DNA from 2 places in the Oceanobacillus sp. GQ8 genome. Region 2 is predicted to be linked to the other one. Evidence: a T-box and tRNA genes for the amino acid it is inferred to sense, from the RefSeq annotation. Region 2 holds a T-box; the other holds one or more tRNA genes.
What was found. A T-box is a leader RNA that pairs with one kind of tRNA and senses whether it is charged. The one in region 2 lies ahead of AC6CHS_RS01130 (valine--tRNA ligase), so its partner is inferred to be a tRNA-Val.
Positions count from the first base shown of each region.

Region 1: it has a tRNA-Val gene. The T-box ahead of AC6CHS_RS01130 (valine--tRNA ligase) is inferred to sense a tRNA for this amino acid. The anticodon was not compared.

Region 1 covers NZ_JCAXEV010000006.1:302,932-319,040, reverse strand. Annotated here, with positions in the region: gene AC6CHS_RS18765 (N-acetylmuramoyl-L-alanine amidase) at 1-167, shown strand, start outside; gene AC6CHS_RS18760 (atypical membrane-integrating protein (Mistic protein)) at 248-496, shown strand; gene AC6CHS_RS18755 (YwaF family protein) at 508-1,230, opposite strand; gene fabI (enoyl-ACP reductase FabI) at 1,308-2,084, opposite strand; tRNA gene AC6CHS_RS18745 (tRNA-Glu) at 2,417-2,491, shown strand; tRNA gene AC6CHS_RS18740 (tRNA-Val) at 2,516-2,591, shown strand; tRNA gene AC6CHS_RS18735 (tRNA-Thr) at 2,631-2,706, shown strand; tRNA gene AC6CHS_RS18730 (tRNA-Tyr) at 2,751-2,835, shown strand; tRNA gene AC6CHS_RS18725 (tRNA-Gln) at 2,848-2,922, shown strand; tRNA gene AC6CHS_RS18720 (tRNA-Lys) at 2,956-3,028, shown strand; gene AC6CHS_RS18715 (hydroxymethylglutaryl-CoA reductase, degradative) at 3,274-4,557, shown strand; gene mvk (mevalonate kinase) at 4,554-5,522, shown strand; gene mvaD (diphosphomevalonate decarboxylase) at 5,540-6,514, shown strand; gene AC6CHS_RS18700 (phosphomevalonate kinase) at 6,528-7,628, shown strand; gene rocF (arginase) at 7,858-8,763, shown strand; gene AC6CHS_RS18690 (aspartyl-phosphate phosphatase Spo0E family protein) at 8,856-9,005, opposite strand; gene sigW (RNA polymerase sigma factor SigW) at 9,155-9,718, shown strand; gene rsiW (anti-sigma-W factor RsiW) at 9,734-10,366, shown strand; gene cdaA (diadenylate cyclase CdaA) at 10,576-11,397, shown strand; gene AC6CHS_RS18670 (CdaR family protein) at 11,390-12,616, shown strand; gene glmM (phosphoglucosamine mutase) at 12,667-14,019, shown strand; gene AC6CHS_RS18660 (DinB family protein) at 14,110-14,577, shown strand; gene AC6CHS_RS18655 (S9 family peptidase) at 14,736-16,109, shown strand, end outside.
Region 2 covers NZ_JCAXEV010000001.1:201,330-217,438, reverse strand. Annotated here, with positions in the region: gene AC6CHS_RS01150 (hypothetical protein) at 1-58, opposite strand, end outside; gene AC6CHS_RS01145 (bifunctional folylpolyglutamate synthase/dihydrofolate synthase) at 208-1,488, opposite strand; gene AC6CHS_RS01140 (ATP-grasp domain-containing protein) at 1,575-2,489, shown strand; gene AC6CHS_RS01135 (ATP-grasp domain-containing protein) at 2,482-3,369, shown strand; gene AC6CHS_RS01130 (valine--tRNA ligase) at 3,668-6,313, opposite strand; T-box leader at 6,477-6,715, opposite strand; gene AC6CHS_RS01125 (YszA family small membrane protein) at 6,852-7,040, shown strand; gene AC6CHS_RS01120 (phosphotransferase) at 7,037-8,050, opposite strand; gene spoVID (stage VI sporulation protein D) at 8,182-9,348, opposite strand; gene hemL (glutamate-1-semialdehyde 2,1-aminomutase) at 9,617-10,906, opposite strand; gene hemB (porphobilinogen synthase) at 10,956-11,939, opposite strand; gene AC6CHS_RS01100 (uroporphyrinogen-III synthase) at 11,945-12,706, opposite strand; gene hemC (hydroxymethylbilane synthase) at 12,706-13,635, opposite strand; gene AC6CHS_RS01090 (cytochrome C assembly family protein) at 13,658-14,476, opposite strand; gene hemA (glutamyl-tRNA reductase) at 14,495-15,865, opposite strand; gene AC6CHS_RS01080 (LiaI-LiaF-like domain-containing protein) at 16,095-16,109, shown strand, end outside.

The sequences.
Region 1 (16,109 bases), on a different contig from region 2:
CGTACAACACTGCTGATTGGAATGATCGTGCCGTGGTTGTAAATCGTGGAGAAGTGTTTACCGTTATTCGGGACAGGTTCCCGGTAGACGGTGGGTATATGTATCAAATTAAAAGTGGCTTGTATATCACGGCTAACCCTAATTATGTAAGATACTACACCAGATAAATCAAGGGAGGGGGATTTTCCCCTCCCAAATCAAATGAAATTACTTGCTTTTGGTTAAGCTAGAAAGAGGTGATGAAAAAATGAAAGCTAACGAAAAAGATTATCAGAAATATAGTGATGCAATAGACCGTATACAAGAAGGAAACGAAGCAATGATAGAACTGTTCAACGAGCTTGAGAAGGATAACCCTGTTATTGACTTAAACGAAGAAGTGTTAAAAAATATTACGCGAGCTAAAGAAAAGTATGGTGAAGAAGTTATTGACCAAAAAATCAATTCTATAATTGCGGAAATGTTATCCTGGCTGGACTTGAATGAGTCCCCGTAAAACAAGAAATTCTAGGCCTTTTTAAAGAAGCGAACGATTCTCCATTGGAGCGAAAAGACAGCAAGTGCCACTAGGCATAAATTTACATAATAAAGCACGCCATCACCGAAATAGTCTAACGGTGTGTTTGATAATGGTGTGTCCCGGAGGTAGAGGTAATTAGAATCCAAAGCTGGATTGATGATAAAGCCAATAAATGCAGCGTAGATGAGTAGTAAACCATAGCATTTGAGCATGGAGCTGTATTTTAAAGAGATAGAACTTGTGAGAATTAAAAACAGGTTCGCCCAAGATATGGCAGTGTGATGCAAAAAGAATTTCCAGAAACGGAAATGTGGAAAATCATAAGGTAACTCCGGTGTAATTAACGCCAGTAAGGCTGGAATAAATCCGATGTAGAAAGTTAAAGTGGCAAGTTTTTTGCTCTGAAGTAAGAGAGCTATCGCTGCTGTAATGCTAGCAACACCGCATAGATGCAAGGGGATATATTCCCTAAAACTCCAGATTCCACTAGTTGCTGACCAAGCTTGATAGCTAACCTCTGATAGTACTAATAGAATGAAAAGGAACCATTTTATCATGGTATAAATACGGCCATAGCTAGATCTTGTTTTTAACGTGCTAAAAAGAATAAGTAGTATAAAGCCTACTAAATAAATGAATAGCATAATTAGATGAGACGTATCGAAGGAAATAAATGTGCTTCCTTCAACAGAAAAGAAAGCATCATACATATATATAACATCCCCCCTAAAATAAAAGACGCTTTTTGCAAGATGAAATGCAAAGAAGCGTCTTCTGTTCTATCTTATTATCCACCGATAATGTGGTATCCGGAATCTACGTGCATGACTTCTCCAGTAACCCCTCTAGCTAGGTCACTTAGGAAGAATAGAGTAGCATCTCCTACCTGATCCTGATCCACATTTCTGCGTAGCGGAGCTTTTTCTTCGATAATACCAAGTTTTTCATTAAAGCCGCCGACACCCTTTGCAGATAAAGTTCTAATTGGACCAGCTGAAACGGCATTAACACGGATTCCATACTTCCCAACGTCTTCTGCTAAGTAACGCATGCTTGCTTCTAAGGAAGCTTTGGCAACACCCATCACATTGTAATTTTGGATTACTCTTTCTGCTCCAAGATAGGTCTGTGTAACAATGCTACCACCCTCTGTCATAAGTGGTTTAGCAGCTTTTGTTACAGCCACTAGAGAAAATGCACTAATTTCCTGTGCTAGTAAGAAACCGTCGCGTGATGTATCAGCATACTCGCCCTTAAGCTCCTCACGCTTGGCGAATGCTACGGAATGAACCACGCCGTGAATGACGCCAACTTTCTCCTTTATCTCATCAAATGCACCTGTAATACTTTCATCACTCGCAACATCGCATGATACAATTAATTTTGGCTCTATACTATTTTTTTCTAATAACTTTGTTAGTTTTTGATAAGAACGTTCCTGTCTGTTAGTAAAAATCAGGTTTGCTCCTGCGTTATGTAATGACTTTGTTATTCCCCAGGCAATACTTCGTTCGCTTGCAACACCCATGACGACTACATTCTTGCCTTGCATTAAATTAGACATAAAAAATACCTCCATTATAATGATCTTCTATATTATAACCTAATTGAATTACAATTAGAAAGTATGTTGAGTAACTCTAGCGGTTAAAAACAAGATAGTTCTTTAGAACGTTTTGTTGGAAATGGATTAAATCCAACTATTAATTTTGCTAAATATGTCGGCTAGAACGGCGTTGTTTCAACATATTTTGAAGCAAGTGAAAAAAAGATAAAAAAATTGTATTTTCCTCTTTACAAAGTGTAAGGAAAAAGCTATAATAAAATTCGTTGGTTTGAGAGATATGTAACAAATTGTCGATTTACTTTTAAATCACGATCTTAATTTATTTCTATGGCCCGTTGGTCAAGCGGTTAAGACACCGCCCTTTCACGGCGGTAACACGGGTTCGAATCCCGTACGGGTCACCAAATTTTATTGAACCATGACTTGATGGAGGATTAGCTCAGCTGGGAGAGCACCTGCCTTACAAGCAGGGGGTCGCAGGTTCGAGCCCTGCATCCTCCACCATTATTATGCCCTGGTATACATGGTGAGATAAATTCCTATGCCGGCCTAGCTCAACTGGTAGAGCAACTGACTTGTAATCAGTAGGTTGGGGGTTCAAGTCCTCTGGCCGGCACCATTTTTTCTTTTTATGTATAATAATTAATTTATAGTTAACAATACGGAGGGGTAGCGAAGTGGCTAAACGCGGCGGACTGTAAATCCGCTCCCTCAGGGTTCGGCAGTTCGAATCTGCCCCCCTCCACCATTTTTATATTGTTGGGCTATAGCCAAGCGGTAAGGCATCGGGTTTTGATCCCGTGTATCCCAGGTTCGAATCCTGGTAGCCCAGCCATTTTTTTATTTTAAGGCCTTTTTTTTTGGAAACGAGCCATTAGCTCAGTTGGTAGAGCATCTGACTTTTAATCAGAGGGTCGAAGGTTCGAATCCTTCATGGCTCATCATTTTATTTAACGATAGTGAACAACATAAATATGGTAATTGTAGATAAACAGGGTCGTTTTTATTGTTAAACAACCTTGTTTATTTGCATTTTACCACGTTTTTTTACATAATAGTTACAGTGATTTTATTTAAGGAAATATAGATGCCAAACGTGTTATAATAAGTTAGATTTAAGACTTTATTAACAAAATTGATACGAAGTTTATATATATAATTATTGTATACAAAAGGATGAAGACGTATGAAAACTTCCCGGATCCCAGGCTTCTACAATAAGACGGTTGCAGAACGTAGAGAGTTATTACAAGATGCCCAACAATTTTCTGCGAATGACTCAGCAGCTTTCAATGAACCGCTCTCTACTGAAACCGCAGATAAAATGATTGAAAATGTGATTGGAACATACCCTCTTCCTTTAGGAGTAGGATTGAACTTCTTAATAAATGGGAAAGAATATGTAGTACCAATGGCTATTGAAGAACCATCTGTGGTAGCGTCAGCCAGTTATATTGCTAAGATTGTTCGAGAAGCCGGTGGATTCACTACGGAAGCCACGGAAAGAGTGATGATCGGGCAAATTCAAGTAGTGGGTGCTCCTGATTTGGACGCTGCTAAGGCATCCTTACTAGGGGAAAAGGACTCACTTATTGAGGATGCTAACGCTGCTTATCCAAGCCTGGTTGCTAGAGGCGGGGGAGCTGAGGATCTGGAAGTAAGGATCTTAAACGAAGCGTCTGATTCGGCTTATGGTAAAATGCTCGTTGTGCATTTGTATGTAAATACATGTGACGCAATGGGCGCGAATATAATTAATACTATGGTGGAGTCATTAGCACCTACTGTCGAGACGTTAACAAACGGGAAGGTTTACTTAAGAATTCTTTCTAATTATGCAGATAGATGTCTTGCGCGGGCACGCTGTGTCATTCCTGCCAATTTACTTCAATCAGGTGACTTTTCTGGTGAAGAAGTACGGGATGGTGTTGTGCATGCATACGAATTTGCAGCATCAGACCCTTATCGTGCGGTCACGCATAATAAAGGAATTATGAATGGAATTGATCCTATCGTCATTGCTACGGGAAATGATTGGCGTGCAGTTGAGGCTGGGGCACATGCCTATGCAGCAAGAACAGGACAATATAGTTCCATGACTACATGGTCTACGGACAGTGAGGGAAACCTAGTTGGTGAACTAGAATTGCCTATGTCAGTCGGAACTGTAGGTGGCGCTATACGTGTGCATCCTATTGCAAAGGTAGCGCAAAATATATTGAATGTGGAATCAGCACAAGAATTGGCTCAGGTCATTGTTGCCGTTGGATTAGCGCAAAACCTTGGAGCGCTTAAAGCGTTAGTAACAGATGGTATTCAAAAAGGACATATGGCATTACATTCTCGCTCTGTTGCAATAGCGGCAGGGGCTTCTGGGGAGATGATTGATATCGTTGCAGGAAAGTTAGTGGAACTAAACGAAATCCGTGTCGGAAAAGCTAAAGAATTGGTGGAACAAATTAAAAAATGAGTGCAGAAAAAGCTACAACTACAGAACAAACAGCTATAGGAATAGCTCATAGTAAACTGATTCTAATTGGGGAGCATGCAGTTGTACACGGACAACCCGCTATCGCTATCCCGTTTCCTTTGGTAGGTGTAGAATCTATAGTAGAACACGAGCCAGGGCCGGTCGTGATTGATAGCACGTTTTATCATGGACCCCTGGATTTAGCTCCTGAATCCTTGCAAGGAATTGCCAGTTGTATTAGTGGAACCCTTGAATACCTTGAAATGCCGGAAGCGGATCTGTTAATTCGGATTAAATCCTCGGTCCCTCCTGGAAAAGGACTTGGTTCTAGTGCATCTGTCGCGATCTCTGTTATTCGATCATTATTCGCATATGCAAGTATTGATCACACAGATGAGGAGCTTCTTAAGCTTGCAAACATTGCAGAAACGTTTGCGCACGGAGCGCCTAGTGGCATTGATACGTTAACGATTACTTCTGAATTACCTGTATGGTATGAAAAGGATAATCCTACAGAGTTCATTGAGTTAAATGATGATTTTCATTTCGTTGTTGCTGATTCAGGCAGCATTGGAGATACAAGAATGGCAGTAGAATCTGTAGCGCATTTACTTCGCGTGGCTCCTCGTAAAATCCAACGGAAGCTTGACCGCATCGGAGAGTTAACCCATCAGGCTAAGGATGCGCTGGAGAAAAGAGGGAAGCATTTGCTTGGTCAAATGCTGAACGAGGCACAGAAAGAGTTAGAAGCCTTAGGAGTTAGTACTACAGGATTAAACAAGCTTATTGAATTTGCACGTGAAGAAGGTGCTCTTGGAGCGAAGTTGACAGGCGGCGGTAACGGCGGTTGTATTATTGCTCTTGCTCAAAATGAAGTACATTCAAGATTGCTTGCTGAGAAATTAAGAAAATTTGGTGCACATGCTGTATGGCCATTCGTGCTCAAAAGGCACCATAAGAAATAGTAAAAAAGGGGACTATTATGAAGGCAACAGCTAAAGCACATACAAATATTGCCTTGATTAAATATTGGGGAAAACGAAACGAATCCATTATACTACCAACCAACAGCTCACTCTCTTTAACGCTGGATGGCTTTTTTACCACTACAACCGTACATTTTTCGGAGGAGTATACCCAAGACAAATTCATTTTAAATGAACGTGCTGTGGAAGGGGAGCAATATAGACGTGTATCTGGATTTCTTGACCTTATTCGACAACAGGCAGGGAAGTCTTTGTATGCAGCGGTCGATTCTACAAATGAAGTTCCGACAGCTGCAGGATTTGCTTCATCTGCCTCTGGTTTTGCTGCATTGGCAGCGGCTGGTACAAAGGCGATTGGGCTAAACATGTCAGATCGAGAACTTTCCGCATTGACTCGACAAGGCTCAGGCTCAGCCTGCCGTTCCATCTATGGAGGGTTTGCCGAATGGGAAATGGGTGCAGAGGAAGATGGAAGTGATTCCTTTGCGGTTCCTATCGCCCCAGCAGAGCACTGGGATCTGCGAGTTGCAGCAGTTGTTTTGTCATCTACAGCGAAAAAAGTTTCGAGTCGGGCTGGAATGAAACGCACTGTAGAAACTTCCCCATTTTATCAGGGCTGGCTTAATAGCATTCCTACTGATATGAGCCAGATTAAAGAAGGAATTAAAGAACGGGACTTTCAAAAGGTGGGAGAAGTGGCTGAGGCAAACTGTCTAAAAATGCACGCGACCACACTTGGTGCTAACCCGCCATTTACATATTGGCATGATACGACAATGACTGTCATGCAAACGGTGAGAGATTTGCGCGAAAAAGGGATACCTGCCTATTTTACAATTGATGCAGGACCTAACGTGAAAGTATTATACTTACCGGAAAACGAGGAAGTAATTGAAAATACACTCCGAAACATTCCAGGTGTTGCCGATATTCGATTAAGCCGACCTGGGCAGGGAGTAACCTATCTGTAAGGGATGAAATCCATTGCCACATTCACCGATGACAATAAAGGTACCTGGGAAGTTAATGATAGCGGGCGAATTTGCCGTTTTGGAACCATATCACCAATTAGTGGTAATGGCGGTTAATCGTTATGTATATACCACCATTGAAGAGAGCGAGCAGAATCGTGTGTCACTTCATGACTTTCAATTGGAGGACCTTAAATGGGACTTCGAAAAAGGGAGCCTTATAATACATACGGATAATCCAAAAACAGTATTTGTACAAGAGGCCATGCGTATTGCAATGGCCTATCTTCATGAGCAGAATATTAAGCCTGGGTCTTTTGCCATTTCGGTTAAAAGTGAGCTAGATGATGCCTCCGGTTTAAAATATGGCTTGGGTTCAAGCGCTGCGGTCGTAACCTCTGTTATTACTGCTATTTTAAAAAAATATTTACCTACATATAAACAGGAACTATTGTTTAAGCTTTCAGCACTGGCACATGTGAATGTTCAAGGAAATGGTTCTGGAGCGGATGTTGCTGCCTCAGCATATGGGGGCTTTTTACAATATGTATCATTTCAGGCAGATTGGCTTAAAGATGCATATAAACAAACGAGCAATTTAAGTGAATTGGTAGAACAGGATTGGAAGTATCTTTCGCTAAAGCCAGTAGGCATGCCCGACACAGTATACGTCTGTGTGGGATGGACTGGAAAACCCGCTTCCACTGCCAAACTGGTAGATGAGTTGATGTTGCTTAAAGACAGCAACCCCAACGCTTACCAAGACTTTCTCGATGCTAGTGAAAAAGCAGTATCTACGTTTCTAAAAGGCATGGAACAAGAAGATGTTGTCTTATTGTTAGCGGGTGTAAAACAAAACAGAACAGCACTATCCGAGGTTGGAAGACAGGCAAACATAGCCATTGAAACACCTTTGCTTCGCACCTTGTGTGATTTAGCGGAGGAACATGGCGGTGCAGGTAAATCGTCAGGAGCCGGAGGTGGCGATTGCGGAATTGCGTTCATGCCATCAGAGGAAAAAGCCGATGAACTAATGAAGGCATGGGAAAAAGCAGGCATTACGCCATTGTCCATTAAGCCTTCCACGGTTGGAGCGAGTATAAGCGATTCCTAAGACAGCTACATTTGATGTAGTTGTTTTTTTGTCGTTCATTAGAATAGGTGTTATAGCCTTCCAATCAACCACTCCGCACTCTCAATCGACCTCAAATGCTACCCAATCAACCACTCTACACACTAACCATCCCACTTTAACCTAAATTTTCTGTATATATATTCATGCAAATGTGGAGTTGAGTCATCCCTTGGTTTTTGGCTACAATAGAGATAGAGGAGGCGCTTACATGAAAAAAGATATTTCAATTATTGGGGTTCCTATGGATCTTGGGCAAAGTCGACGTGGGGTTGATATGGGACCGAGTGCTCTGCGCTATGCTGGCGCAATTGAAAAGCTGGATGAACTGGATATAAAGGTACATGATTTAGGGGATATTCCAATAAATAGGCCATCCATGGAGCAAGCCATAAATGCGGAGAACAATTTAAAAAATCTCGATCAAGTAATTGAAGCAAATGAAAAGCTTTCCGAGATGGTAGATAAAGAAATCCAAACTGGTAATTTCCCGTTAGTATTCGGTGGAGACCATAGTATTGCAATTGGCAGTCTTGCTGGAATATCAAAGCATTATGAGAACCTAGGGGTTATTTGGTACGATGCACACGGTGATTTGAATTCAGAAGATACTTCGCCATCAGGGAATATCCATGGCATGCCGCTTGCTGTCAGCCTAGGTATTGGCCACGATAGGTTAACCAATATTGCTGCATACACACCTAAGATAAAACCAGAGAACATTGTCATCATTGGGGCAAGGTCACTGGACCCTGGTGAAAAGGCACTAATAAAAGAAAAAGGGATTAAGGTGTTTTCGATGCATGAGATCGATCGCATGGGTATGCCTGCCGTTATGGAAGAAGCAATACAATACTTAAAAGAAAAAACAGATGGAGTGCATCTAAGCCTTGATTTGGATGGACTGGATCCTTCAGAGGCTCCTGGAGTCGGAACACCTGTGATTGGTGGATTGTCCTATAGGGAGAGTCATTTGGCAATGGAAATGCTCGCAGAAGCGGAATGCATCACTTCAGCGGAATTTGTCGAGGTTAATCCGATCTTGGATGAGAAAAATAAAACAGCCACCACAGCTGTCGCATTGATGGGTTCCTTGTTTGGTGAAAAATTAAAGTAAAACAAAAAAAGACATTTAATGCCCTTAGGGGTGTTAATGTCTTTTTCAATTTATGATTAACATCTTGATGTATATAGTGACCATACTTACAATTATTTGTTGTTTTGATATTCGTTAATTAGTTGGTCTAATTTTACACTGGAGGTTACAACAGCTTCTGAGGTTAAGGCGTGAGACCTGCTTAATGTAAGCATTTCTTCGCGACATTGTTCAATTTTTTGTAAAAGTGTTGAATTACTCACAAAACTTTCCTCCTATTTAGTATAATATATAGTAAGAAACTACCCATCTTCTTAGAACGATAAACCTAAAAAGTTTTTTTATTTTTTATGAAACCTTTTCTACATAGTAAACGTATGATAAATACCGCATGATTGGCGGAGGTACTTGTATGGAACAATTTATAAGAGAGAAAATAAAAAAAGTGAAAAAAGGGGACCAATCCGCCTTTGAGGATATCGTCTCATTTTTTCAAAGCAAAATCTATCAGCATTGCTATCGAATGCTTGGTAATGCACACGAGGCGGAGGATATAGCACAGGAAGCTTTTATTCGGGCATATGTTAACATCCATTCTTTTGATGAAAAACGGAAATTTTCCACTTGGCTCTATCGAATTGCAACAAATCTAACGATTGACCGCATTCGTAAACGGAAGCCGGATTATTATCTAGATGCGGAGATTAAAGGAACGGAAGGGTTAAATATGTACTCACAGATGGCTGATGAAGGCCGTTTGCCTGGCGAAGAAGTGGAGAGTATGGAATTACAGCGCTATATACATCAAGAGATTTCAGAGCTTCCTCCGAAATATCGCAGTATAATTATGTTGCGTTATTTGGAAGAATTCTCCCTACAAGAAATTAGCGATATTCTGGATATTCCATTAGGAACCGTGAAGACCCGGATCCATCGAGGGAGAGAAGCTTTACGGAAAAGGCTTCGTCACGTGTAAAGGAGTGTGATTCACTTGGATTGTAATCATGTAGTCTCCAAACTGATGCATCAGTATTTGGACGGCGATTTATCCAACGAAGAAGAAAAGAAACTGCGTCTTCATCTGGAAGAATGTGAAGACTGTCAGAAGCATTTTCGTGAGTTGAAGCGGACGATCACACTGCTTCAAAGTACGGAACATATAGAAGCGCCTGCTAATTTTACTGCTAATGTAATGAAAAAACTTCCAACTGAGAAAAAGCGTCTGAAATACGGACGTTGGTTCAAAGCGCATCCCATTATTACTGCAGCTGCCATATTTCTAGTTTTTATGATGAGCGGTATTTTTTCATCATGGAATCAGGATAGTGAGTTAGTTGTTTCCAAACAGGAAAACCTTGTTATTGAAGGGGATACGGTGATTGTGCCTGAAGATGTAACAGTAGAAGGGGACCTGTTAGTGAAAAATGGTAATCTTGTGATTAAGGGAACCATTGATGGAAATGTTACCCTCATTAATGGCAAGCTTATTGAAAACCCCATTGAAAGTGAAGGGTTAATGGCATCTGTTGGGAATGTAAATGGGGAATTAAAGCATGTAGATCAGGTCTTCGAATGGATTTGGTATAATTTAAAAAACTTTTTTAGAAGTATCTTTGCATTTTAAATCATTATATCGATCTCAAGTCTTTAAAAAAAGGACTTGGGATTTTTTATTTGTTAAAATACGTCCCTTGAAAAATGAATTCCCAAGATTTTACCCTAATTATCGTTTTATCTTTCTACACATGTCTGAAGGCAAAATATGTTATAATAGTTAACGTTACTATCTATAGAACGGTGGAACGAAAATGATGTGCAAAAGGATGGATACATATGCTTGATGGGGGATTCGATCTTTTACAGCTCCTGAGAATTGGCGTGGACATTGCTCTTGTCTGGTATATTTTATACAAACTGATCATGTTAATCAGAGGCACCAAGGCAATCCAGCTATTAAAAGGGATCGCTGTTGTTTTGGCTGTCTGGTTATTGAGTATCGTATTGGAACTACAGACAATCCAATGGATAACCAACCAGGCGATCAGGTGGGGGCTTATTGTAATTATAATCCTGTTCCAGCCTGAGCTACGCCGAGCGTTGGAGCAATTAGGACGTGGAAACATATTTGGGCGTGGGTCCCGGTCAGAAGAAGAGATTATTGAACAGAATATTGATGCGATTATTCAATCCTGTGTTTACATGGCAAAACGCCGTATTGGTGCCCTTATCTCGATTGAACGAGAGACAGGTATTGGTGATTATGCAGAAACGGGTATTCCAATTGGCGGTAAGCTGACACATCAACTGTTAACCAATATCTTCACCCCAAATACCCCATTACATGACGGAGCGGTCATTATTAAATCCGAAGAAATTGTTGCGGCAGCCTGTTATCTCCCATTATCCGAAAGTCCTTTTATATCTAAGGAATTGGGGACAAGGCATAGAGCGGCAATGGGAATTAGTGAAGTTACCGATGCGCTAACCATTGTTGTATCAGAGGAGACAGGAAATATCTCTTGTACGAAAAATGGCGAACTTCACAGAGAACTTGAGGCGGAAGAGCTACGTACTATGCTGAAAGATAATTTATCCATAAATCTGAAAACCTCTGAGAAGAAGTCTTGGAAATGGAGGGGGAGAAAGAATGGATAACTGGTTCAGAAGTAAATGGTTTGTTCGTGTTATAGCTCTGGCATTAGCAGTTTTGCTTTATATCTTTGTTAATGTTGAAACAAATCGGCCTACAGCATCAGATTCTACTTTCCCAAGTCAATCAGATGATGCTCAGACAATAAGTGATGTACCAGTTGAAATAGAGATAGATTCAGAAAAATATGTAGTAAGCGGTGTACCAGAAAGTGTGAAAGTTACCATGGAGGGATCACCAGGTATTTTAACTCCAGTTCTTACCAATCGTAATTTTAAAGTTTTTGTTGATTTGGAAGGGTATGAAGCGGGAGAACATAGGGTAGAACTTCAACATACGATTTCTTCTGATATAGATGCCTATATTGAACCGAAACAAATTGACGTCGTTATAGAAGAAAAAGCAACAGAAGAATTTGAGGTAGCTGTAGACTTCTTAAATGAAGGGAAACTTGCTGAAGGTTATGAGCTTGGTGATTATGAAGTAGAACCAGGTACGGTCACCATCACAAGTGCTAAAAGTGTCATTGACCGAATCGGTATTGTGAAGGTTTATGTGGATTTAGCAGGGCTTGATCGTTCGATAGACAGAAGGGAAGTACCTGTAAACGTATATGATAGTCAAGGTAATCCATTGAGTGTAAACGTACAACCGGAAAATGTGGTTGTATCAGCAGACATTCACAATCCAAGTAAGACTGTTCCACTAAGTGTTGAAACAAATGGGGAACTACCTGAGGGCTATTCCCTTACATCAATTTCTGCTAATGTAGAAGAAGTTGAAGTGTTTGCTAGAAGTAGTATTCTCGAAAACATTGAGACAATTAATACAGAGGAAATTGATTTATCCGAAATTACAGAGTCAGGCACGATCGAAGCAAATATAGCCTTGCCTGATGGAGCAAGTGCACCAAATAACGAAACGATTGAGGTCTCCGTGGAATTGGAGCAAACTAGAACTTTCGAGTCTTTGCCAATTGAGATTGAAGGATTAGGGGACGAGTTTGAGTCGACGTTCCTTGACCCTGAAAGTGGCGAAATGGATGTAACAATTAGTGGTAGCCAGGAAGACGTAGATGGAATAACTGCAGATGATTTCCGATTTTTCATCGATCTTAGTGACCTGGAGCCAGGAGAACATGAAGTCCCTATCTCAGTAGAAGGACCTGAAGGGGTAGAAGTAGTACCTGAATTTGAACAAGCCACTATTGAAATTACGGAATAAAACGTACATTTACAGCTTTTTGTAGATAAGGAATAAAGGAGAGAAACGATATGGGAAAATATTTTGGAACAGATGGTGTTCGCGGAGTTGCAAACAAAGGTCTTACACCAGAACTTGCTTTTAAATTAGGACGTTTTGGCGGACATGTTTTAACGAAAGATTCACCACGCCCAAAAATTATCATTGGGAGAGACACCCGTATTTCTGGCCACATGTTAGAAGGGGCTATGCTTGCGGGGCTGCTTTCTATCGGCGCAGAAGTCATGCGTCTAGGGGTTATTTCCACACCGGGGGTTGCTTACTTAACAAAAGCAACAAGCTCACAAGCTGGTGTCATGATCTCTGCTTCCCATAACCCAGTAGAAGATAATGGGATCAAATTTTTCGGTCCGGATGGTTTTAAGCTAACAGATGACCAAGAAAATGAAATTGAAGCATTAATGGATGGGGAAGAAGATAATCTTCCACGACCAGTTGGAGCAGATGTTGGTACAGTAAACGACTACTTTGAAGGTGGACAAAAATATCTCTCCTTCTTGAAGGATACAGTAGACAATGATTTTGACGGACTGAAGGTTGCTGTTGATTGTGCTCACGGCGCTACATCTAGTTTAGCAACACATCTTTTTGCTGACCTTGAAGCAGACATACATTCAATTGGCTCGTCTCCAGACGGTCTTAATATTAATGACGGATTTGGTTCTACACATCCAGAGAAACTCCAGGAATTTGTCCAGGAAAAAGGGGCAGATATTGGGCTAGCCTTTGATGGGGACGGAGATCGCCTAATTGCTGTTGATGAAAAGGGAAATATCGTCGATGGAGACCAAATCATGTTCATTTGTGCGAAGCATTTGAAAGAAAAGGGGAACCTTCGACACAGCACAGTTGTCTCTACTGTAATGAGTAACATTGGCTTCTACAAAGCCTTGGAAGCAAATGGGTTGCGTAGTGATAAAACGTCTGTAGGAGACCGTTATGTAATGGAAGAGATGCGTAAAGGCGGCTACAACCTTGGTGGGGAGCAGTCAGGACACATCATTTTCCTTGATTACATTACAACCGGCGATGGTATGCTTTCTGCCCTTCAGCTAGTAAACGTGATGAAGGAAACAGGCAAAAAGCTTTCCGAGCTCGCAGGAGAAATGGCTATTTTTCCACAGGTACTTAAGAATGTGCGCGTCACAGATAAGAATGAGGCATTAACAAATGCTCGCATTTTAAGTGAAATTGAAGCAGTGGAACGTGAACTAGGTGAGGATGGCCGTGTCTTAGTAAGACCATCTGGTACAGAACCTCTTGTACGTGTCATGGTAGAAGCACCAACGAAGGAAGAATGTGAGAAGTACGTAAAACGTGTTGTTGATTTAATTGAAGAGCTTCTTGGTATGGAAAAACAATAATAGAAATGGCCGCTTCTTAGTGAGGAGCGGCTTTTGTTTATGATTCATTATCTGAATGTTTAATTAAATAAGTGAAGGAGGCTGGTGAAGGTGCATGTGAGGAGTCTATTAAAAGATCAGCTATTAGCGAATGCAAACGATCGTAGCTGGTATATTTCCTATCAAGAAGTTGTAGAGGGGCTAACCGATGATGAAGCTTTTTGGAAGCCGAACGAGCAAACTCACTCTATAGCGGAGATAACCCAACATCTCATTTATTGGAACGAGGTATGGCAAGAACGGTATGAAAAAGCGGATTTTCATGCTATCAATACAGTGGAGGATAATGCAGAAAGCTTTTTTATAACAACCGGAAACGATTTTCTGAAATTAAAAGAAAAGTTACTTGGAGTACTTCTAAGTTGGCAAGAATTGCTCACAGATAACAAAAAACTAGACGCCAATGTAAACGGGTTTCCAGTTGAGGCAAAATGGTGGGAGTTAATTGGAAATGCCACCACACATAATGCCTATCATATTGGCCAAATTGCTTATATAAGAAAATTAATACACACATGAACTCCGCCTCCAGCCGGAGATCATAACAATCCAGAGACTGTCCCTGTCAGATTACAACCATGCTAACCTATTAATACGATCCAATTCCTACCGTATCTAGTGTAAATACGGTATAATGGGAAGAAAGACAATTTTCTAAATTTTAAGGGGGCAATACGATGAAACAATTTCCAAAACCAACAGTGGAACAATTTTTCAGAACGTATGCAATCACGAATTTTACAGTAAGCAGTGACGAGCAAAAACTTTTATTTAGCTCTAATTTAAATGGCAAAGTGAATGTATGGGGAATGGATTTACCAGATACTTTCCCTTACTTATTTGCACATAATGATGAATCCATTAGCTTTTTGAAATTTGATCCAAAGGGTCGCTATGTCTTGGCGGGTTATGATAAAGATGGAGACGAAAACCATCAGATATATGCCCTGCCTCCAACTGGTGGATTACCACAGCCAGTTGTGACGGGGAACGCTGAAGAAAAGTACTTCTTTGCACACTTAAGTGATGATGGGAATCGTCTTTATTATATGACATCCGAGGGTAACCCTTCCTTTTTAAATGCACGTGTACGTAATCTGGAAGACGACACGGACACCCTATTAAATGAAGGAGAAACCTCCCCAACCGATTTGGCTGCAGTATCGGATGATGAACAGGCATTTGTTTATGTTCGTTCTTTTGCCAATACGTATGTAACGGGGTTTGTCAAAGTAGGAGAGGAAATCAACTACTTAACTCCAGATCCGGATAAAGTACATGTTGTATTCGATCCTGTCTTCGTTGATGAAAACACGATTTATTTTGTAACAGACTATGAAAGTGAATATAGTTATGTAGCGAAATATGAGATAAAAGAAAAAGCATTCTCTAGCGTTTTTAGTATAGAAGGGGAAAGCGTAGAAACGTTGAAATGGCATAAAGAAAGCAATAGCTTCTACCTCGCTACCGAAAAAGGTGTTGTTGATGTCCTTTATCGCTATGATTTAGAGTCTGATAAAGTCGAAACATTATCTACACCCATTGATGTGATTGATAAGCTGCAAGTAACCAAATCAGGTAACGTTTATCTATTGGGAAGAAGTGCTACGGTGCCTCCAAATATCTTCAAAACGACAAATGGAAGCGATTGGGAGCAGTTGACTAATAACGGCGTGCTTGGTGTCAACAGTGAAGATATGGTAGAGCCAGATGTCGTCTCCTATAAATCCTTTGATGGTATGGAAATTGAAGGGTTGCTATTCAAAGCGCTGCCGGAGAACGATAATGGCTATACAATCTTCTGGCCACATGGTGGCCCACAGGCATCTGAGCGAAAAATGTTCCGCTCCATGTTCCAATGTTTCCTAAATCGCGGTTATACCATCTTTGCGCCGAACTTCCGCGGAAGCACTGGCTATGGCTCTTCGTTTGTGAAGCTAGTGGAACAGGATTGGGGAGAAGGCCCGCGCCTAGATTGTGTCGCTGGTATTGAATGGCTGTTCGAAAACAATCATGCGGACAAAGATAAACTGTTCCTTGTTGGTGGCAGC
Region 2 (16,109 bases):
TTTTCACCTTAATCTGCTTCCCGTTTTCCCACAACACGACCATTTTGTCCTTGTCCACATTTTCCCCTCCGTTACTGGAATGGTAGTTACACACACTCTAGCATACGTAGGTTGAAAAGTAAGAAGAATCTTGTCACACTATCAAAAAAAACTTTAGACATAAATCGCCGTTTCAAAACGTAGCTAATCAATTTTTATCGACTGACTTTACCTTTTAGAAATATCGAAAAAGCCTTCAACCTGCATAATAAAATGAAGAGAGCCGGTAATGAAATACACAGCGTTTGCATCATTCATTGCGTTAACCGCTTCACGCCATGGAACAAAGTACAGAGAAGGATCTTTAATAAGAAAAGATTGAAGTTCATCTTTACTAGCTGCACGAGGATGATCGAACGTTGTTAAGGTTATCGTAGCAAAATAAGACCGCAGTTTGTCTAGCATTCTCTCCACGTCTTTGTCCTTAAAAACACCAAACAAAAGATGTCTTTCCTTACTCGGATAATAGGTCTGTACAGAAGAAAGAAAAGATTCAATTCCGTCTGGGTTATGTGCACCATCCAAGATCACCTGCGGATCATGACAAACTTGCTCAAATCTTCCGGGCACTCTTGTATGCTTCATAGCGGTTAGGGCAACAGGTAGATCCATCATATAACCTTTTTGCTTAAGTAGTTTTATTGCCTTTACTGCTAAAGCAGCATTTTCCGCCTGATGAACGCCTTTCATTTGCAGTTGCAATGTGCGAGTCATAGTAGAGCCATCCTGCCACGTCACATGCTGTATATCGTTTTTAATTACTGGTGTACGAATGGTAAAGTGGTCGCCGAGTTGATAAAGATCTGCTTCACACCTGTTTGCTTCCTCTACAATGACGCGATTTGCATTCGGCTTCAGATCACCTGTAATAACAGGTATTCCTTTTTTTATAATACCTGCCTTATGGTAAGCAATTTGCTCTATACGTTCACCCAAAAAGCTAGTATGATCCATAGCAACATTTGTTATAATGGATAGGATCGGTACAAAACAATTTGTGGTATCCTCTCTACCACCCATACCAGCCTCTATAACAGCAATATCGGTGTGCTGGGAAAAATAAAGACATGCGATTGCTGTCATAATCTCAAATTCTGTCGGATGCATATCCTGCTCATCGAGTACTTTAATAACTGGGTAGAGTCTATTTAACTCTATAATGAACTCAGCTTCCGTGATTGGTCTGTCTTGCAACCAAATATGCCCCGTTACAGTTTGACTAGGCGATGAGAATAGCCCTGTTTTGTAGTTATTGGCTATAAGTGCGTCTTTTAAGAAATGAGAGGTTGATCCTTTGCCGTTCGTACCAGCAATATGAATAGCTTTCATCCGTTTTTGAGGTTCGCCGGATAGTCTCAATAGTGCTTGTATTCGCTCAAGGCCTGGTTTGATTCCAAAGGTTTTTCTTTGTTCAAAGAAATCAACCACCTGGTCAAATGTTGTAAACATATATATCCCCTACCTATAGTGTATTATGATAGTTTAAGTTCTAGTAATTCTAAACTAGAATTAGTATAGCAGAAAGGAGCATTCTCATGAATTTACACGGTTGGATCGTTTATAATGGAAGTCTAAAAGGTAACAAGTTTCTCGACTTTGCTGAATGGATACAAGAGGCAGCCTTAAAGCAAGGGAGTTCCACAACTATCTATAAAAATAATGAGTTGCTTGTATCATTACAAACAAATAAAATAAAAATCTTATCTGATAATTCGCCATCATTACCGGATTATGTCGTTTTCGCTGATAAGGACATCTATCTGGCAAAGCAGCTGGAATTACTTGGAATTCCTGTATTCAACCGGTCTTCTGCAATTGAGGTAAGTGATGACAAAATCGCTACATTTCAGCAGCTGTCCCAATACGATATTTCACTGCCGGCTACTATTGTAGCTCCAAAGGTATTTATGAAAGACAATACTCATTTAGAGGACGTACATATCATTGCCAAAGAGCTCGGCTTTCCTCTAATTATTAAAGAAGCTTTTGGGTCATTTGGCGAGCAAGTTTATTTAATACATGACGAAGATGAACTACACAAAAAGGTACTTGAACTTCAAGGAAAACCATATCTTTATCAAGCTTTTATTTCTTCCAGCTACGGAAAAGATCTTAGGCTTCAAGTAGTCGGTGATCATGTGGTTGCTGCCATGAAAAGACAAGCATCGAACGACTTTCGCGCTAATGTATCTGCTGGCGGCACCATGCAAGCTTACACACCTTCAGCTCAAGAAGAAGAACTAGCTATTACCGCGACCAAGGCAATAGGCGCAGATTTTGCTGGAGTGGACCTTCTATTTGGCGAAGACGGACCCCTCGTATGTGAAATTAACTCTAACGCCCACATACGTAGCATGTTTGATTGCACTGGAATAAATGTTGCCGACTATATGGTGCAGTATGTTTTAGAAGTTATTAAGAACGGAAGAATAAGGAATAGCCATGATTAATGGGTGGCTTATTTATGATAAAGAAAAAGCAGAGGAAAATCGCTCTTATATAGACTGGTTTATAGCAGAGGCTTCCCAGCAAGATGTCTTGCTTTCCCTAATTTACAGAGAAGATCTCCTCATTGGGATAAGTAATGATCAGCCCATAATAAAATGGAAAGGTGAGTTCGTCTCCTTTCCAGACTTTGCCGTTATAAGAACAATTGATACATTGTTAAGCAAACAACTTGAGTTCATTGGTATTCATGTCTTTAATTCATCTGCAATATCCTATATGGCGAACAACAAGGCAATGACCCATCTTGCTATACAACGATTAGGTATTCCAATGTTAGACAGCTTTTTCCTTAGAAAAGAAGATGCTTTGCATGGGCAACCTCCTATCGATTTTCCATTTGTTTTAAAAGAACCGCATGGTAGAGGCGGGTCCCAGGTATTCTTGATCGAGGATATCTCCATGTTCGATCAATCAATCCCTTACATTGATTCTGACTATATGGTGATACAGTCATGTAAGGTACAACTTGGTAAAGACATTCGTGTATTCGTAGTTGGGAAAAAAATAATCGGGGCAGTCTTGCGAAAGAGTGACAAAGACTTCCGTGCCAATTACAAACTTGGTGGATCTGCTGAAGCTTATATATTAAGTGAGAAGGAACAAAGCCAAATTGAAAAAATCATCGCTTCATTTGAATTTGGAATGGTTGGCATCGATTTTTTATTGGATGAAAAAGGAACCCTTCTGTTTAACGAAATAGAAGATATTGTTGGTTCGAGGACACTTAGTGCTGTAAGTGATGTCAATATTTTAAAGATCTATATTCAGCATATTAAAGATGAATTGAACAGGAACCAGGCTGGAACAGAAGAATTTTTTTAAAAAAGAAATCCGAACTACGATTGTTTTTCACTCAATCTAGTTCGGACTTTCATTTGCTTTAAGAAGTGAAAAACCAATCAGCGAAGTGTATTTCCGGAGTGATAATTAAAGATCCTATATCACGTCTAGTTTTTCACTGATTAGAAAAACTCGCATTCGCTCGTCCTTTAGCGAATGTGTACGTTTTTCTTATACTTGGAACCTTAAAATTTCAACTGCGTCGATTTTGCTTCCTTGCTGAAATTGTATCTTTCCTAACGTGTAAAATAAGTTATGTCACGCCCTCTTTTACTTAAAGTTATTTCAATTCCTGTAATCTTGCTTTCACTTTGGCTTGCTTATCTAAATAATCTTTTTCTTTCTGTTTCTCTTCTTCTACTACATGTTCTGGCGCCTTGCTGACGAAACCTTGATTCGCTAGCTTTTTCTGAACACGTTCCACTTCTTTCGTCCATTTAGCCAACTCATTTTCAAGCCGCTCTATTTCTTTTTCGAAATCAATTAATCCTTCAAGTGGGAAGAAAAGCTCCGCTCCAGTAACAACCGAACTCATAGCCTTCTCAGGTACTGAAACCTTCTCAGCTATCTCTAACTCACTTGTATTACAAAAACGTTCAAGATAATGACGATTATGTTCCAACTCTGCTGAAATCGCAGCTGATTCGGTTTGGATACGTAGTTTAATTTGTTTAGACATTGGTGTGTCTACTTCAGCTCGAATATTTCGCACTGATTTGATGATTGAAACGAGACGTTTCATTTCATTTACCGCTTGTTCGTCATCAAATGCAGGATTTTCTTCTGGCCATTTTGCAATGGTGATAGAAGTTCCTTCATGTGGTAACTGTTGCCAAATTTCTTCTGTAATAAATGGCATAAATGGGTGCAACATACGCATCGTCTGATCTAAAACATAGGCAAGTACAGAGCGAGTTGTTTTTTTCCGGTCTTCATCCTCACCATATAATGGTAGCTTTGCCATCTCAATATACCAATCACACAAATCATCCCATATAAAGTTGTATAAATGACGGCCCGCTTCACCGAACTCGTATTTCTCATTATTTTTTGTTACATGCCCAATTGTCTCATTAAGTCTGGCCAGTATCCATTTATCTGCTAGAGATTTTTCCCCTGACAAATCAATATCTTCATACGTAAAGCCTTCCATGTTCATTAGTGAGAATCTCGAAGCATTCCATACTTTATTGGCAAAATTCCAAGTTGATTCAACTTTTTCCCAATGGAAACGCAGATCCTGCCCTGGGGTAGACCCTGTTAATAAGAAGTACCGTAGAGAGTCTGCTCCATATTTTTCGATGACATCCATTGGATCAACACCGTTTCCAAGGGATTTACTCATTTTACGGCCTTCTGCATCCCGTATTAATCCATGAATTAATACGTCATTAAAAGGTTTAACGTCGGTGAATTCCTTCGATTGGAATATCATTCGTGCGACCCAGAAAAAGATAATGTCATATCCAGTCACCAATACACCTGTTGGGAAATATCGTTTAAAATCGTCCGAATCTGTATCCGGCCAGCCCATTGTAGAAAATGGCCATAAGGCAGATGAAAACCATGTATCTAAAACATCCTCATCCTGTACCCAGTTTTCACTGTCTTTAGGAGCTTCTTTGCCAACATATAATTCATTTGTTTCTTTATGATACCATGCAGGTATTCGGTGCCCCCACCATAGCTGACGAGAGATACACCAGTCACGAATGTTATCCATCCAATTTAAATAGGTGCGCTCAAATCGATCAGGTACAAAATTAACTTTATCCTCTGTTTGTTGCATTTCCACAGCAGCATCTGCCAGTGGCTGCATATCTACAAACCATTGGGTAGACAGGTAAGGCTCTACAACTGCCCCACTTCTTTCCGAATGTCCCACTTGATGAGTATGGTCTTCTATTTTAAATAGCACGTCCATATCCTCAAGGTCCTTCACAATCTGCTTTCGGCAATCAAACCGATCTAAACCTTCGTATTTCCCAGCCTTTTCATTCATTGTTCCATCCTCGTTCATGACTAGGATTCTTTCCAGATTGTGTCGGTTTCCAATTTCAAAATCATTCGGGTCATGTGCGGGAGTTATTTTAACAGCTCCTGAACCAAATTCTCTATCCACATAATCATCGGCAACAATTTCTATCTCCCGACCAGTAATTGGTAAGATAACTTTCTTACCAATTAAATGGCTATAGCGTTCGTCTTTCGGATGTACGGCAACTGCTGTATCACCAAGCATCGTTTCAGGCCGTGTGGTGGCTATTTCAATATACTCTTCACTATCCTTAATTGGATAACGTAAGTGATAAAATTTCCCCTGTACTTCCTCGTAAATAACCTCAATATCTGAAAGTGCAGTTTTGGTTTTCGGGTCCCAGTTAATAATATATTCGCCACGATAAATCCAGCCTTTTTCATACAGTTTAACGAACACTTCTTTAACTGCCTCTGACAATCCCTCATCAAGCGTAAAGCGTTCACGAGAATAATCTAATCCTAAGCCTAATTTTTCCCATTGTGAACGAATAAAATCTGCATATTCGGATTTCCATTCCCAAGCAGTTTCGAGAAATTTCTCTCTACCTAGCTCATAGCGGTTCGTTCCTTGTTCCTTTAGCTTCGCTTCTACTTTAGCCTGAGTAGCGATGCCAGCATGGTCCATACCAGGAAGCCATAGTACATCATATCCTTGCATTCGCTTCATTCTTGAGATCGTATCCTGCATGGTCGTATCCCATGCATGGCCAAGGTGGAGTCTTCCTGTTACGTTAGGTGGCGGAATTACAATAGAATAGGCTTCTTTCTTAGAATCCTTCCCTTCTGCTTCAAAATACTTTCCATCTAACCAAAATTGGTACCTGTTTTCTTCTACTTCCTTCGGGTTATACTTTGCAGACAGTGCTTGTTTTTCTTGTTCACTCATACTTAATCCTCCTTTTTCCATTTAGAAAAAATAGCAATCGCTAGTCGGTTAACGATCTGTACGTTTTTCTTATACTTGGTACTTACATTTTTACCTACGTCATCACTTCTACCCAGCTAAAAATTTTATGCTTTTTAACGTAAAAAAAACCTTTTCATCCTATAGAAAGGACGAAAAAGTTCTAATTTCCGTGGTACCACCTTTGTTTACAGGTCACATACAGACCTGTACACTTCATTAATTGATAACGGTTCGTAACCGGCATTCTCCTACTAACGTAAGCGTTCAAAGATGCAGCATCAGGAGCGACCTTCCAGAATACGCTCAGCCGGGAAACTTTCACCATCTGTTTCCCTCTCTTTAGACAGCTCATTCTGTACTCTTCTCCATCATCACTATTATAATATCTAGATACATTTTATAGTTAAGCTGTATTTACGTCAACTATTATTTAGCAGGGTTGCACAATCACCCTATGTTTATACATAGTATATTAAAACACACACCAAAAGTGAAGGGTAGAAAGGAGAAGATTATAATGGCCCGTTATTACCGGTATAAACTCCCACCATGGGCAAGAAACTGCTTATTTGTAGCCGAAAAGGTCACATTACCTATCCTGATATTTCAGTTAGTCCGCACATTATTTTTTCCGACTACATTTGATGTTTTTTTACTTGGTTTAATCGTTGGGGTCTTTATAGCTTTTTATTTGGAATGGATTTAGCTATCTAGATCATCAAAATTAACTGTTTCATGCTCCTTTTCCACATAATCAGACCATTGTAGGCCAAAAGTTAGCTGTCTGTATGCACGTTGTAATTGTCTCGTTCTTGCTAACATTGTTTGGTTTGAAGGGTCTTCAAGATATTCTTGAACTAACCGAAAATAGGAAGATGGGTGCAGTAAATGGATTGTCAAAAGCTGTAACTCTTTTTCAGTTAGTTCATTTTCCTTTATGTAAGAATGAAATTCCTCTGTATAAGCAGTTATTGGAGCATCATAATCAAGCGTTTCGGAACGATAAAAACGCACTAAATCCATTGTAGCATTCTCATATCGTGCTTGTTCCCAATTAATAAGCTGGGCATTGTTATGATGCACTATATGTTCTCTGCTTAACTGCCCATGACAAAAACTACTATTCCAGGTTACTTGCTCATCGTTGGACACATAAACAAGTTGGTCCAGGCGTTTATTCAAAACTTGAAACACCATGTCAATATCGCGAAACTGTGAGCATACCAATAATTCAAATGGAGACATATAGTGGCTGCGCTCAAAACGATCAACCGTTCTGTTTAATTCATTAAAAAGTGTTTCACAAGCCTGCTTGTATGTACCAAATTCACGAACGAAAGTGTCTTTTTCAATTTGTTTAGTCTGTTTCGTTTTTGCATGCACAGCACCAAGGTTGCTATAAAAATCGGCAATGTTTCGTTCCTTGCCTCTACCGTTATCTTGGTCGACCCATGGACTAAGATAATAAAAGCTTCCGAGATGTTCCTGATATAGTTGACCATTTCTTGTCATATATACTGGCAAAATAGCATGTAGCTGATGATACTCAGCCAATTTAAACGACTTTTCCCAATTTGCGATCGTACTGGAAGACAGCTTGCTTTCTTTTAGTGCATAGCTGCGATTTCCATCGCTTATCTTCCATAAACGTTTCGTAACCTTTTCTATAGTCAACGGGTATACAGAATACGACTGCAATATATTTTCGGCTTCCATTCTAGCTCACCACCTTAGAGGAATCGTTATTCCCGTCTTTGCTCATCATTCTATCTAGTAGAGATTTATACTTTCCTAACTTGTAAATAAGTACTACCCCTTGTTTTTAACCAAGGGGCAGTGAATTAAATTTATCTCTTCTTTGGAATGTATAACAGCTGTCCCTCCGACACTTCAAACTCATCATCGAGCTGGTTTTGCTTGATAAGTTGTAGAGTTGTAACCTGATAGCGCTCTGCGATAGATTCGATTGTATCCCTTTCTTGCACGATACAAAGACGCATCTTTGTATATTTTTCCTCCTCACTATCACGGAACATGTCTGATAGGTAGCTAACATCCTGAACAGGATCTTCACGGTTTTCTGAACTATCCTGTACGTCATACTCTACCGTCGATTCTTCCCAATCTTCTTCGTTTTCTTCTACATCTAATATCTCAGATTCAGATTCACTTTCACTGTTACTTTCTTCTGGTGCAGATTTGTTAAAAAACTCACTAAAGGACTTCGTTTCTTTATATTTCCATCTGCCTTCTTCTGCTTCTTCTTTACTACCATCATCCAACTCTTTTTTAAGCTCTGGTATTTCAGGAGGAGTAAAAGGAAAGGCTTTAACCTCTTCTAATGGCTCTTCCTTTTCTTTTAACTCAAACTGGAAATCCAATTTTTCTCTATCTAAGAGAGACTCGTCATCTTGTGTTTCCTCTTCTTCCCTTTCTTCATTGCCTGTTTCATCTGGCTGTTCATCCTCTTCTTGCGTCTCAAATGAATGAGCTGGTTGTTCCGTGTCATCTCTTAATTGTTGCTCTGAGTTCGCTACTTCTTCCTCGTTTGCTTGGTCTATTTCACTTCTCGGTGTTTCCTTTATTTCACTTATCCCATATATCTCAATGGTAGAATACAGCTTAAGACTACTTTCATCTGGAATCTCGTAATCAAAGGAATCGATATAGACCGACACATCATTAAGATTGTGTACGCGATAGGTAGGTACAGAAATTTCCACTGGGAAACGGTGGGTAAATTCCACTCTACCATCTGGGTATTCTTCGACTTTTTCAACAAAACGCTTTGCTTGATAGTCTTCTAGTTCAATCGTATCTTCTTTCTGAGAAGCAACCTTTTGATATTCCCCTTTTAACTCAATAACTCCACGTATGGAAATGTATTCATTAAAAGGCTGTATCGAAATATCAGGTTCTAACGAAATGCCTTTCATCTCCGCGACTTCCTGACCTCTTTCAAAAGAAAGAACTTCATTCAATTCAAAACTAAAAACTGAGCGATCATTTGACACCTAGCTTCCTCCCTTCAACATATTCCATATGTTTATATGTCTTATTCATCTATATGAACGACAAATTAGGGATATGCTTGATTTAGCCGATTCGATCTATCCCCCCAAAAAAAGAATGGACATACCAAGTAAAAAAGTGTAGAAAAATTCCCATTCAAACGCTTATAAATGAATAATCATTCATTTCAATTAAAATGTAAAGCCGTGTGGACTCGACTTCTCAAGGAATTCGAATAACACACGGCTTTTCTGTAGCAAAGTTTTATAATTATTTTTTTATTGACGCAAAGGCATGGTTAACAGCACTAATTGTTTTTTCAATATCTTCGTCAGTGTGTGAAGTAGAAAGGAATAATCCTTCAAATTGCGAAGGTGGGAGGAATACTCCCTGCTCCATCATCGCTCTATAATATTGAGCAAAAAAATCTAAGTTGGCTGATTGTGCAGTCTCATAATTAATTACCTCTTGATCAGTAAAGAAGACACCTACCATGGAACCCGCCCGATTAATTTGCAGTGGGATGTCATGGGCATTCGCAGCATCTTTAAACCCTTCCATCAAGCGATCAACTTTTTTATTTATTTGCTCATAGGAGGATTTGTCTAGAGCACTAAGTGTCTCCAGGCCTGCCGTCATTGCGAGTGGGTTACCTGACAAAGTACCTGCTTGATAAATTGTGCCCGTTGGAGCTACCTTTTCCATGATTTCACGCTTCCCACCGTAAGCACCTACTGGCAAACCGCCTCCAATTACTTTCCCAAGGCAGGTTAGATCAGGTGTCACTCCGAAATGGCCTTGAGCACAATGGAAGCCTACACGGAACCCTGTCATAACCTCATCAAAGATAAGAAGTGTACCATTTTCTTCCGTGATGGTACGTAAATCCTGCAGGAAGGAATCCTGTGGAGGAACAACACCCATATTTCCGGAAACCGGTTCAACAATTACCGCAGCAATATCATCGCCAAATTGTTCAAATGCATAGCGAACACTTTTCATGTCATTATATGGCACAGTAATGGTATTCTCTGCTACTCCTTTCGGTACACCAGGGCTATCCGGTAGACCTAATGTTGCTACACCCGATCCTGCTTTAATTAGTAAGGAGTCACCATGTCCGTGATAATTCCCTTCAAACTTAAGAATTTTGTCTCTTCCGGTATACCCTCTAGCAAGCCTTAAAGCACTCATGGTAGCCTCTGTACCAGAATTAACCATTCTCACCATTTCTATAGATGGCACACGATCAATAACCAATTGTGCCAACTCATTTTCGAGTAAAGTAGGGGCACCAAAGCTTGTCCCTTTTTCAACGACTTCTCTTAATTTACTAACTACTCGGTCATCTGCATGTCCTAATATAAGGGGCCCCCAGCTAAGTACATAATCGATATATTCATTTCCATCAATATCATAAATTCTGGAACCTTTGCCTGATTGCATGAATACAGGTGACATGCCAACAGATTTAAATGCGCGTACAGGAGAATTCACTCCGCCGGGCATTAAATCAACTGCTTCTTTGTATGCATCTTCTGAATTTCTTAAATTAATCATATCGAATCAATCACCTCTATTGAATTTTATCCTGTCCCGCAGGTAGCTCTTACTTTTCATTCAACCATTTTGCTACATCTTTTGCAAAGTATGTGATAATTAAGTCAGCGCCTGCACGTTTCATAGAAGTTAATTTTTCCATCACAAGCTCTTTTTCATTAATCCAGCCATTTAATGCAGCTGCCTTTACCATGGAATACTCCCCACTCACATTATACGCCACTACGGGAACATTCGTATTGTTTTTAACATCACGGACAATATCCAAATAAGAAAGGGCCGGTTTCACGATTAAAAAGTCTGCACCCTCTGCAACGTCCGATTCGGCTTCTCTCAATGCTTCCTGGCGGTTTGCAGGATCCATTTGGTACGTTTTACGGTCCCCAAATTGTGGCGTACTGTCTGCTGCATCACGGAAGGGGCCATAAAATGCTGAAGCATATTTTACGGCATAAGACATGATTGGAATATTTGTATAGCCCGCTTCGTCCAACGCTTGTCGAATGACAGTTACAAAACCATCCATCATGTTAGATGGTGCAATAATGTCTGCACCTGCTTCAGCCTGTGATACAGCTGTTTTCGCTAAAAGTGGAAGAGATGCATCGTTGTCAACATCATGATTATGAATTAGACCGCAATGGCCATGTGACGTGTATTCACAAAGACATGTATCAGCTACAACAAGGAGTTCAGGATAGACTGCTTTTACCTTTCTCGTAGCTAGTTGTACAATTCCTTCAGCAATAAATGCGCCTGTTCCTTCTTCGTCCTTTTCGTTCGGTACACCAAACAACATAATTGCTTTAATTCCTAACTCATGGATCTCCTTAAGTTCTTCTTCTAAACGATCAAGGGTTACCTGAAAAACGCCAGGCATGGAAGGAACCTCGTTTTTAACATTTGTTCCTTCTAATATAAATAAAGGGTATATAAAATCATCGGTGCTTAATTTTGTCTCCCTTACTAATGAACGCATTGAAGCAGAACTACGTAGCCTGCGATGTCGTTTAAACTCAGATGTATTTGACATATTATCTATCCCTTCCTTGAAATGTGATCAGTTATGCTTTGTATCATTCCATCAATGGTGAATTTATTTGGTGTTAAAATATATTGAAACCCAAGCTCTCTTGCCCTTTTGCTCGTTGTGTTCCCTATACATACACAGGGAATGTTAGCTGGAATAACCCCCACCATTTCACAAAAGGCTTCAACGGTTGAGGGGCTAGTAAAGCTAACATAGTCTAACTTTGTTTCGCTTATGGCTTTAATAAGCTGAGGTTGTCTTTCATAACTGAAATGTGTATCATACACCTCCAGCATATCAAAATCCAACCCAGATTGACGAAATTTTTCCGGTAACACTTTCCTGGATCGATTGCCCCGAATGAGTAACAATTTACCAGGGGCAGGAAACCTCTTTAAAAAATCGCTTGCCATTGTGTTCGCATTATATGTTTCTGGTGTAAAGGTTTCATCGTACCCATATCGCTTCAAAGCACTACTCGTTTTTTCCCCTACTGTTGCAATTTTGGCAGAAATACACGAAGAGTTCTCTAGCTTTTTCCTTAACTCAAAAAAACAATCGACACCATTAGCACTTGTAAACAAAATCCAGTCATATTGGGATAGGTTTCTCAATACTTCCCAAGTAAAATCTGATTCTTTACACACGATTTCTAACAGAGGAACGACTACTGGATTACCCCCGTGTTGGGTGATTTTCTCGGCAAAAAGATTTGCCTGTTCTGCTCCTCTTGTAACCAAAATGTTTTTTTGCTTAAGGGAAAAAGACATTAGCTGTCCAACTCCTCTTTTACCCTCTCCACTATTTCTTTAGCCCCTTGGTCTGCAAGTATACGTGCAGCTTCTTCCCCAACTTTATAGGGCTCTGTGCCACGTACAACCTCTTTCAAGATAGTTTTACCGTCTGGTGTTCCTACGAGTGCTGTCAGTACTATCTCTTCTTTATCCAAATAAGCATATCCGCCAATCGGAACCTGGCAACCACCTTCTAATAAATGAAGGAAGGTTCTTTCTGCTGTTACCGTTCTTGTTGTATATTGATCATTAATTAGATCTAGAAGTGTATGCAACTCATGATCATCTTCTCGACATTCAATAGCGAGTGCCCCTTGTCCAACTGCCGGTACACAAACCTCAGGTTCAAGGTATTCTGTAATAAGTTCTTCGCTCAAACCAACCCGCTTTAAACCGGAGACAGCCAGAATAATGGCATCATAGTCTTCTTCCTGCAATTTGCGAATCCGTGTTTCAATATTTCCACGAATCCACTTAATTTCAACATCTGGCCGTTCAGCAAGCATCTGCGCAGCACGCCTTAAGCTACTTGTTCCGATGATGGCACCCTCTGGAAGGTCCTTTAGGGCTACATTTCCTTTTGAAATAAAGGCATCACGATGATCTTCACGTACAGGTATAGAAGAGATCGTCAGTCCCTCTGGCATGCTTGATGGCATATCTTTCATACTATGTACAGCAAAGTCAATTTCTTTGTCGTACATTGCTTGTTCGATTTCTTTTACAAAAAGCCCTTTTCCTCCAACCTTAGATAGCGTAACATCGAGAATCCGATCGCCCTTCGTTACAATTTTCTTTACTTCAAAGTCATTTTGTACGCCAGCTTTCTTTAATTGTTCAATTACCCAGTTTGTTTGAGTAAGGGCAAGATTACTTTTCCTTGAACCAACTACGATTTTTCGCATAAATATCCTCCTAATATGAATCTTAAAAGTGAAAATTTGAAAGTACACTAAATAAAAAGAAGTTTACCAATAACATCAAAAATGCTGCAGAATTATATATTGCGATGCGCTTCCCACTATAACCACGGCCTACCCGCAATAAAAGATACACGATATAGACGAGCAATACGAGAATAGATCCAGCTGTTTTCAGATCAAACCAATAAAACTCTGAGCTGGATACATAGGCCCAAACAACGCCTAGCGTGATGGCAATTAATAACAAAGGGACACCGATCGTAATAGCTAGGAGCGCATACCGATCCAGCATTTTTAGATCTCCTAGGCGCCATATCCACTTTAGACCTTTCTTCTCCTTCAGTATTCGATATTGCGCAATATACATAAGTGAGCAAAAAAAGGAAAGTGTGAAGAAACCGTAAGATAAAATAGCCAAGGAAATATGGGCCACCAGCATTTCATCTACTAATCGCACTCCACCTGTTGTGAAAGTTTCCTGAGCTTTTGTGGAAATATAGAGTAATAGAATAAAGAAACTAAATAAATTAATAAAAAACAAAATAAAATGTATCGTAAATAATACATTTACGATAAGCGACAATGTGAGAAGCACCCAGGAATAAAAGAATAAGCTGTCCGTAAACGTAAAAATTGGTAAATTATGTTCTAAAATGACTTCAAACAGCAAGAATAGCGTTTGAATAACCCATACCATACAAAGCAACCAGAAAGCTGCTTTATTTGCCTTCCGGTTGTTCTGAATGAAATCAATAAAGTACCCAATCAAACTTAGTCCATAAATAATTAAAATGAATTCATAAACCCATTTCAGTTCAAACATCATCTGAAAATCCTTTCATCAAATGGTTGTCATACTGTCCAGCATTGGAAAGGATACTTCGTTCTTATTTATTTTTTTGGAAGTACTATTTTTTTTTACCTGTTTCGCAAGTTCTTCCTGTAACTCATCCTCTATTCCAAATATCTCCACAAACAGATCCAATGATTCTTTTGCTTTGGCATTGCCAGCCATTTCTTTTGCTTGTGTAACCGGCTGCTTTAAAAGCTGATTAATGATGCTCTTGGTATGTTTGTTAATTACTTTTTTCTCTCTCTCTGTTAGATCAGGGATCTTCCGCTCAATGCTTTGTACCGTTTCAGCTTGAATAGAAAGAGCTTTTTGGCGAAGTGCGGAAATAATAGGAACAACACCAAGCGTTTTTAACCATTCCTTAAAAGCAACAATTTCCCCTTCAATCATTATCTCAATCTGCTCCGCTGCTGCTTTTCTTGAAGCAAGGTTTTCATCCACAATATGCTGTAAATCATCAATATCATACAGGAATACATTGTCCAATTCACTTATCGCAGGGTCCAAATCTCTCGGAACAGCAATATCTACCAAAAATAAGGGGCTGCCTTTTCTTTTTTTCTGAATTGGAGCAAGCATACTCTTAGTCAATACAACCTCATCGGAACCTGTTGACGTAATCAAGATATCCGCATCAAGCAGGACATCTGGGAGTCCATTTAATGGAACGGCTTTTGCTGCGAATTTTTCTGCAAGCAATTCTGCTTTTTCCAATGTTCTATTTAATACCGTAATTTCCGTTGCTCCAGAACCTTGCAAGTTTTTAGCAGCAAGTTCACCCATTTTCCCAGCGCCAAGAATTGCTACATGCTTGTTCTGCAAGTCACCAAAAATCTTCTTTGCAAGCTCGACTGCAGCATAGCTAACTGATACAGCGTTTTGTCCTATAGCTGTATCTTTCTGCGCACGTTTACCAAATGTGATCGCTTGCTTGAACAACTCATTTAAAACGGTCCCCGTTGTATCGCCCTCTTGGGAAGTTAAAAAGGCATGCTTTACTTGGCCAAGGATTTGCGTCTCTCCAACGACCATGGAATCAAGGCCTGTTGTGACACGAAATAACTGTTCAATAGCAGCATCATCCTCAGCGATTCGCAAATAGGTGGAAAGTTCTGCTTTATCAATATCAAACCAATCAGTCATGAATTTTTTAATATAATAACGTCCTGTATGGACTTGATCCACTACAGCGTAAATTTCCGTACGATTACAAGTGGAAACAATAACATTTTCCAATACACTCTTTTGCTCATTTAATTTTACCATTGCATCTGAGAGTGCATCCTCGGAAAAAGTAAGGTTTTCCCTAATTTCGACTGGGGCTGTTTTGTAGTTAAACCCAACCTTCAGTATATGCATCACATCTACCCCCAAAAAAACTTTCAAGCCAGTCCATATTCGTGCCATGGCTTAGACATATTAACTATATTATAACATGTGTATCCAGTCACATTGTAGAGAAATGTGAACAGATTCTGAAACAATGTGTTAGGATATAACGTATATGAATTAGTACGAATGTACTGTATCATAAATAAGATTGAATAGGCAAGGAATCAACCTATAATGAGGAAAGGTTTGTGAGACAGTGAAAAAACAGAAC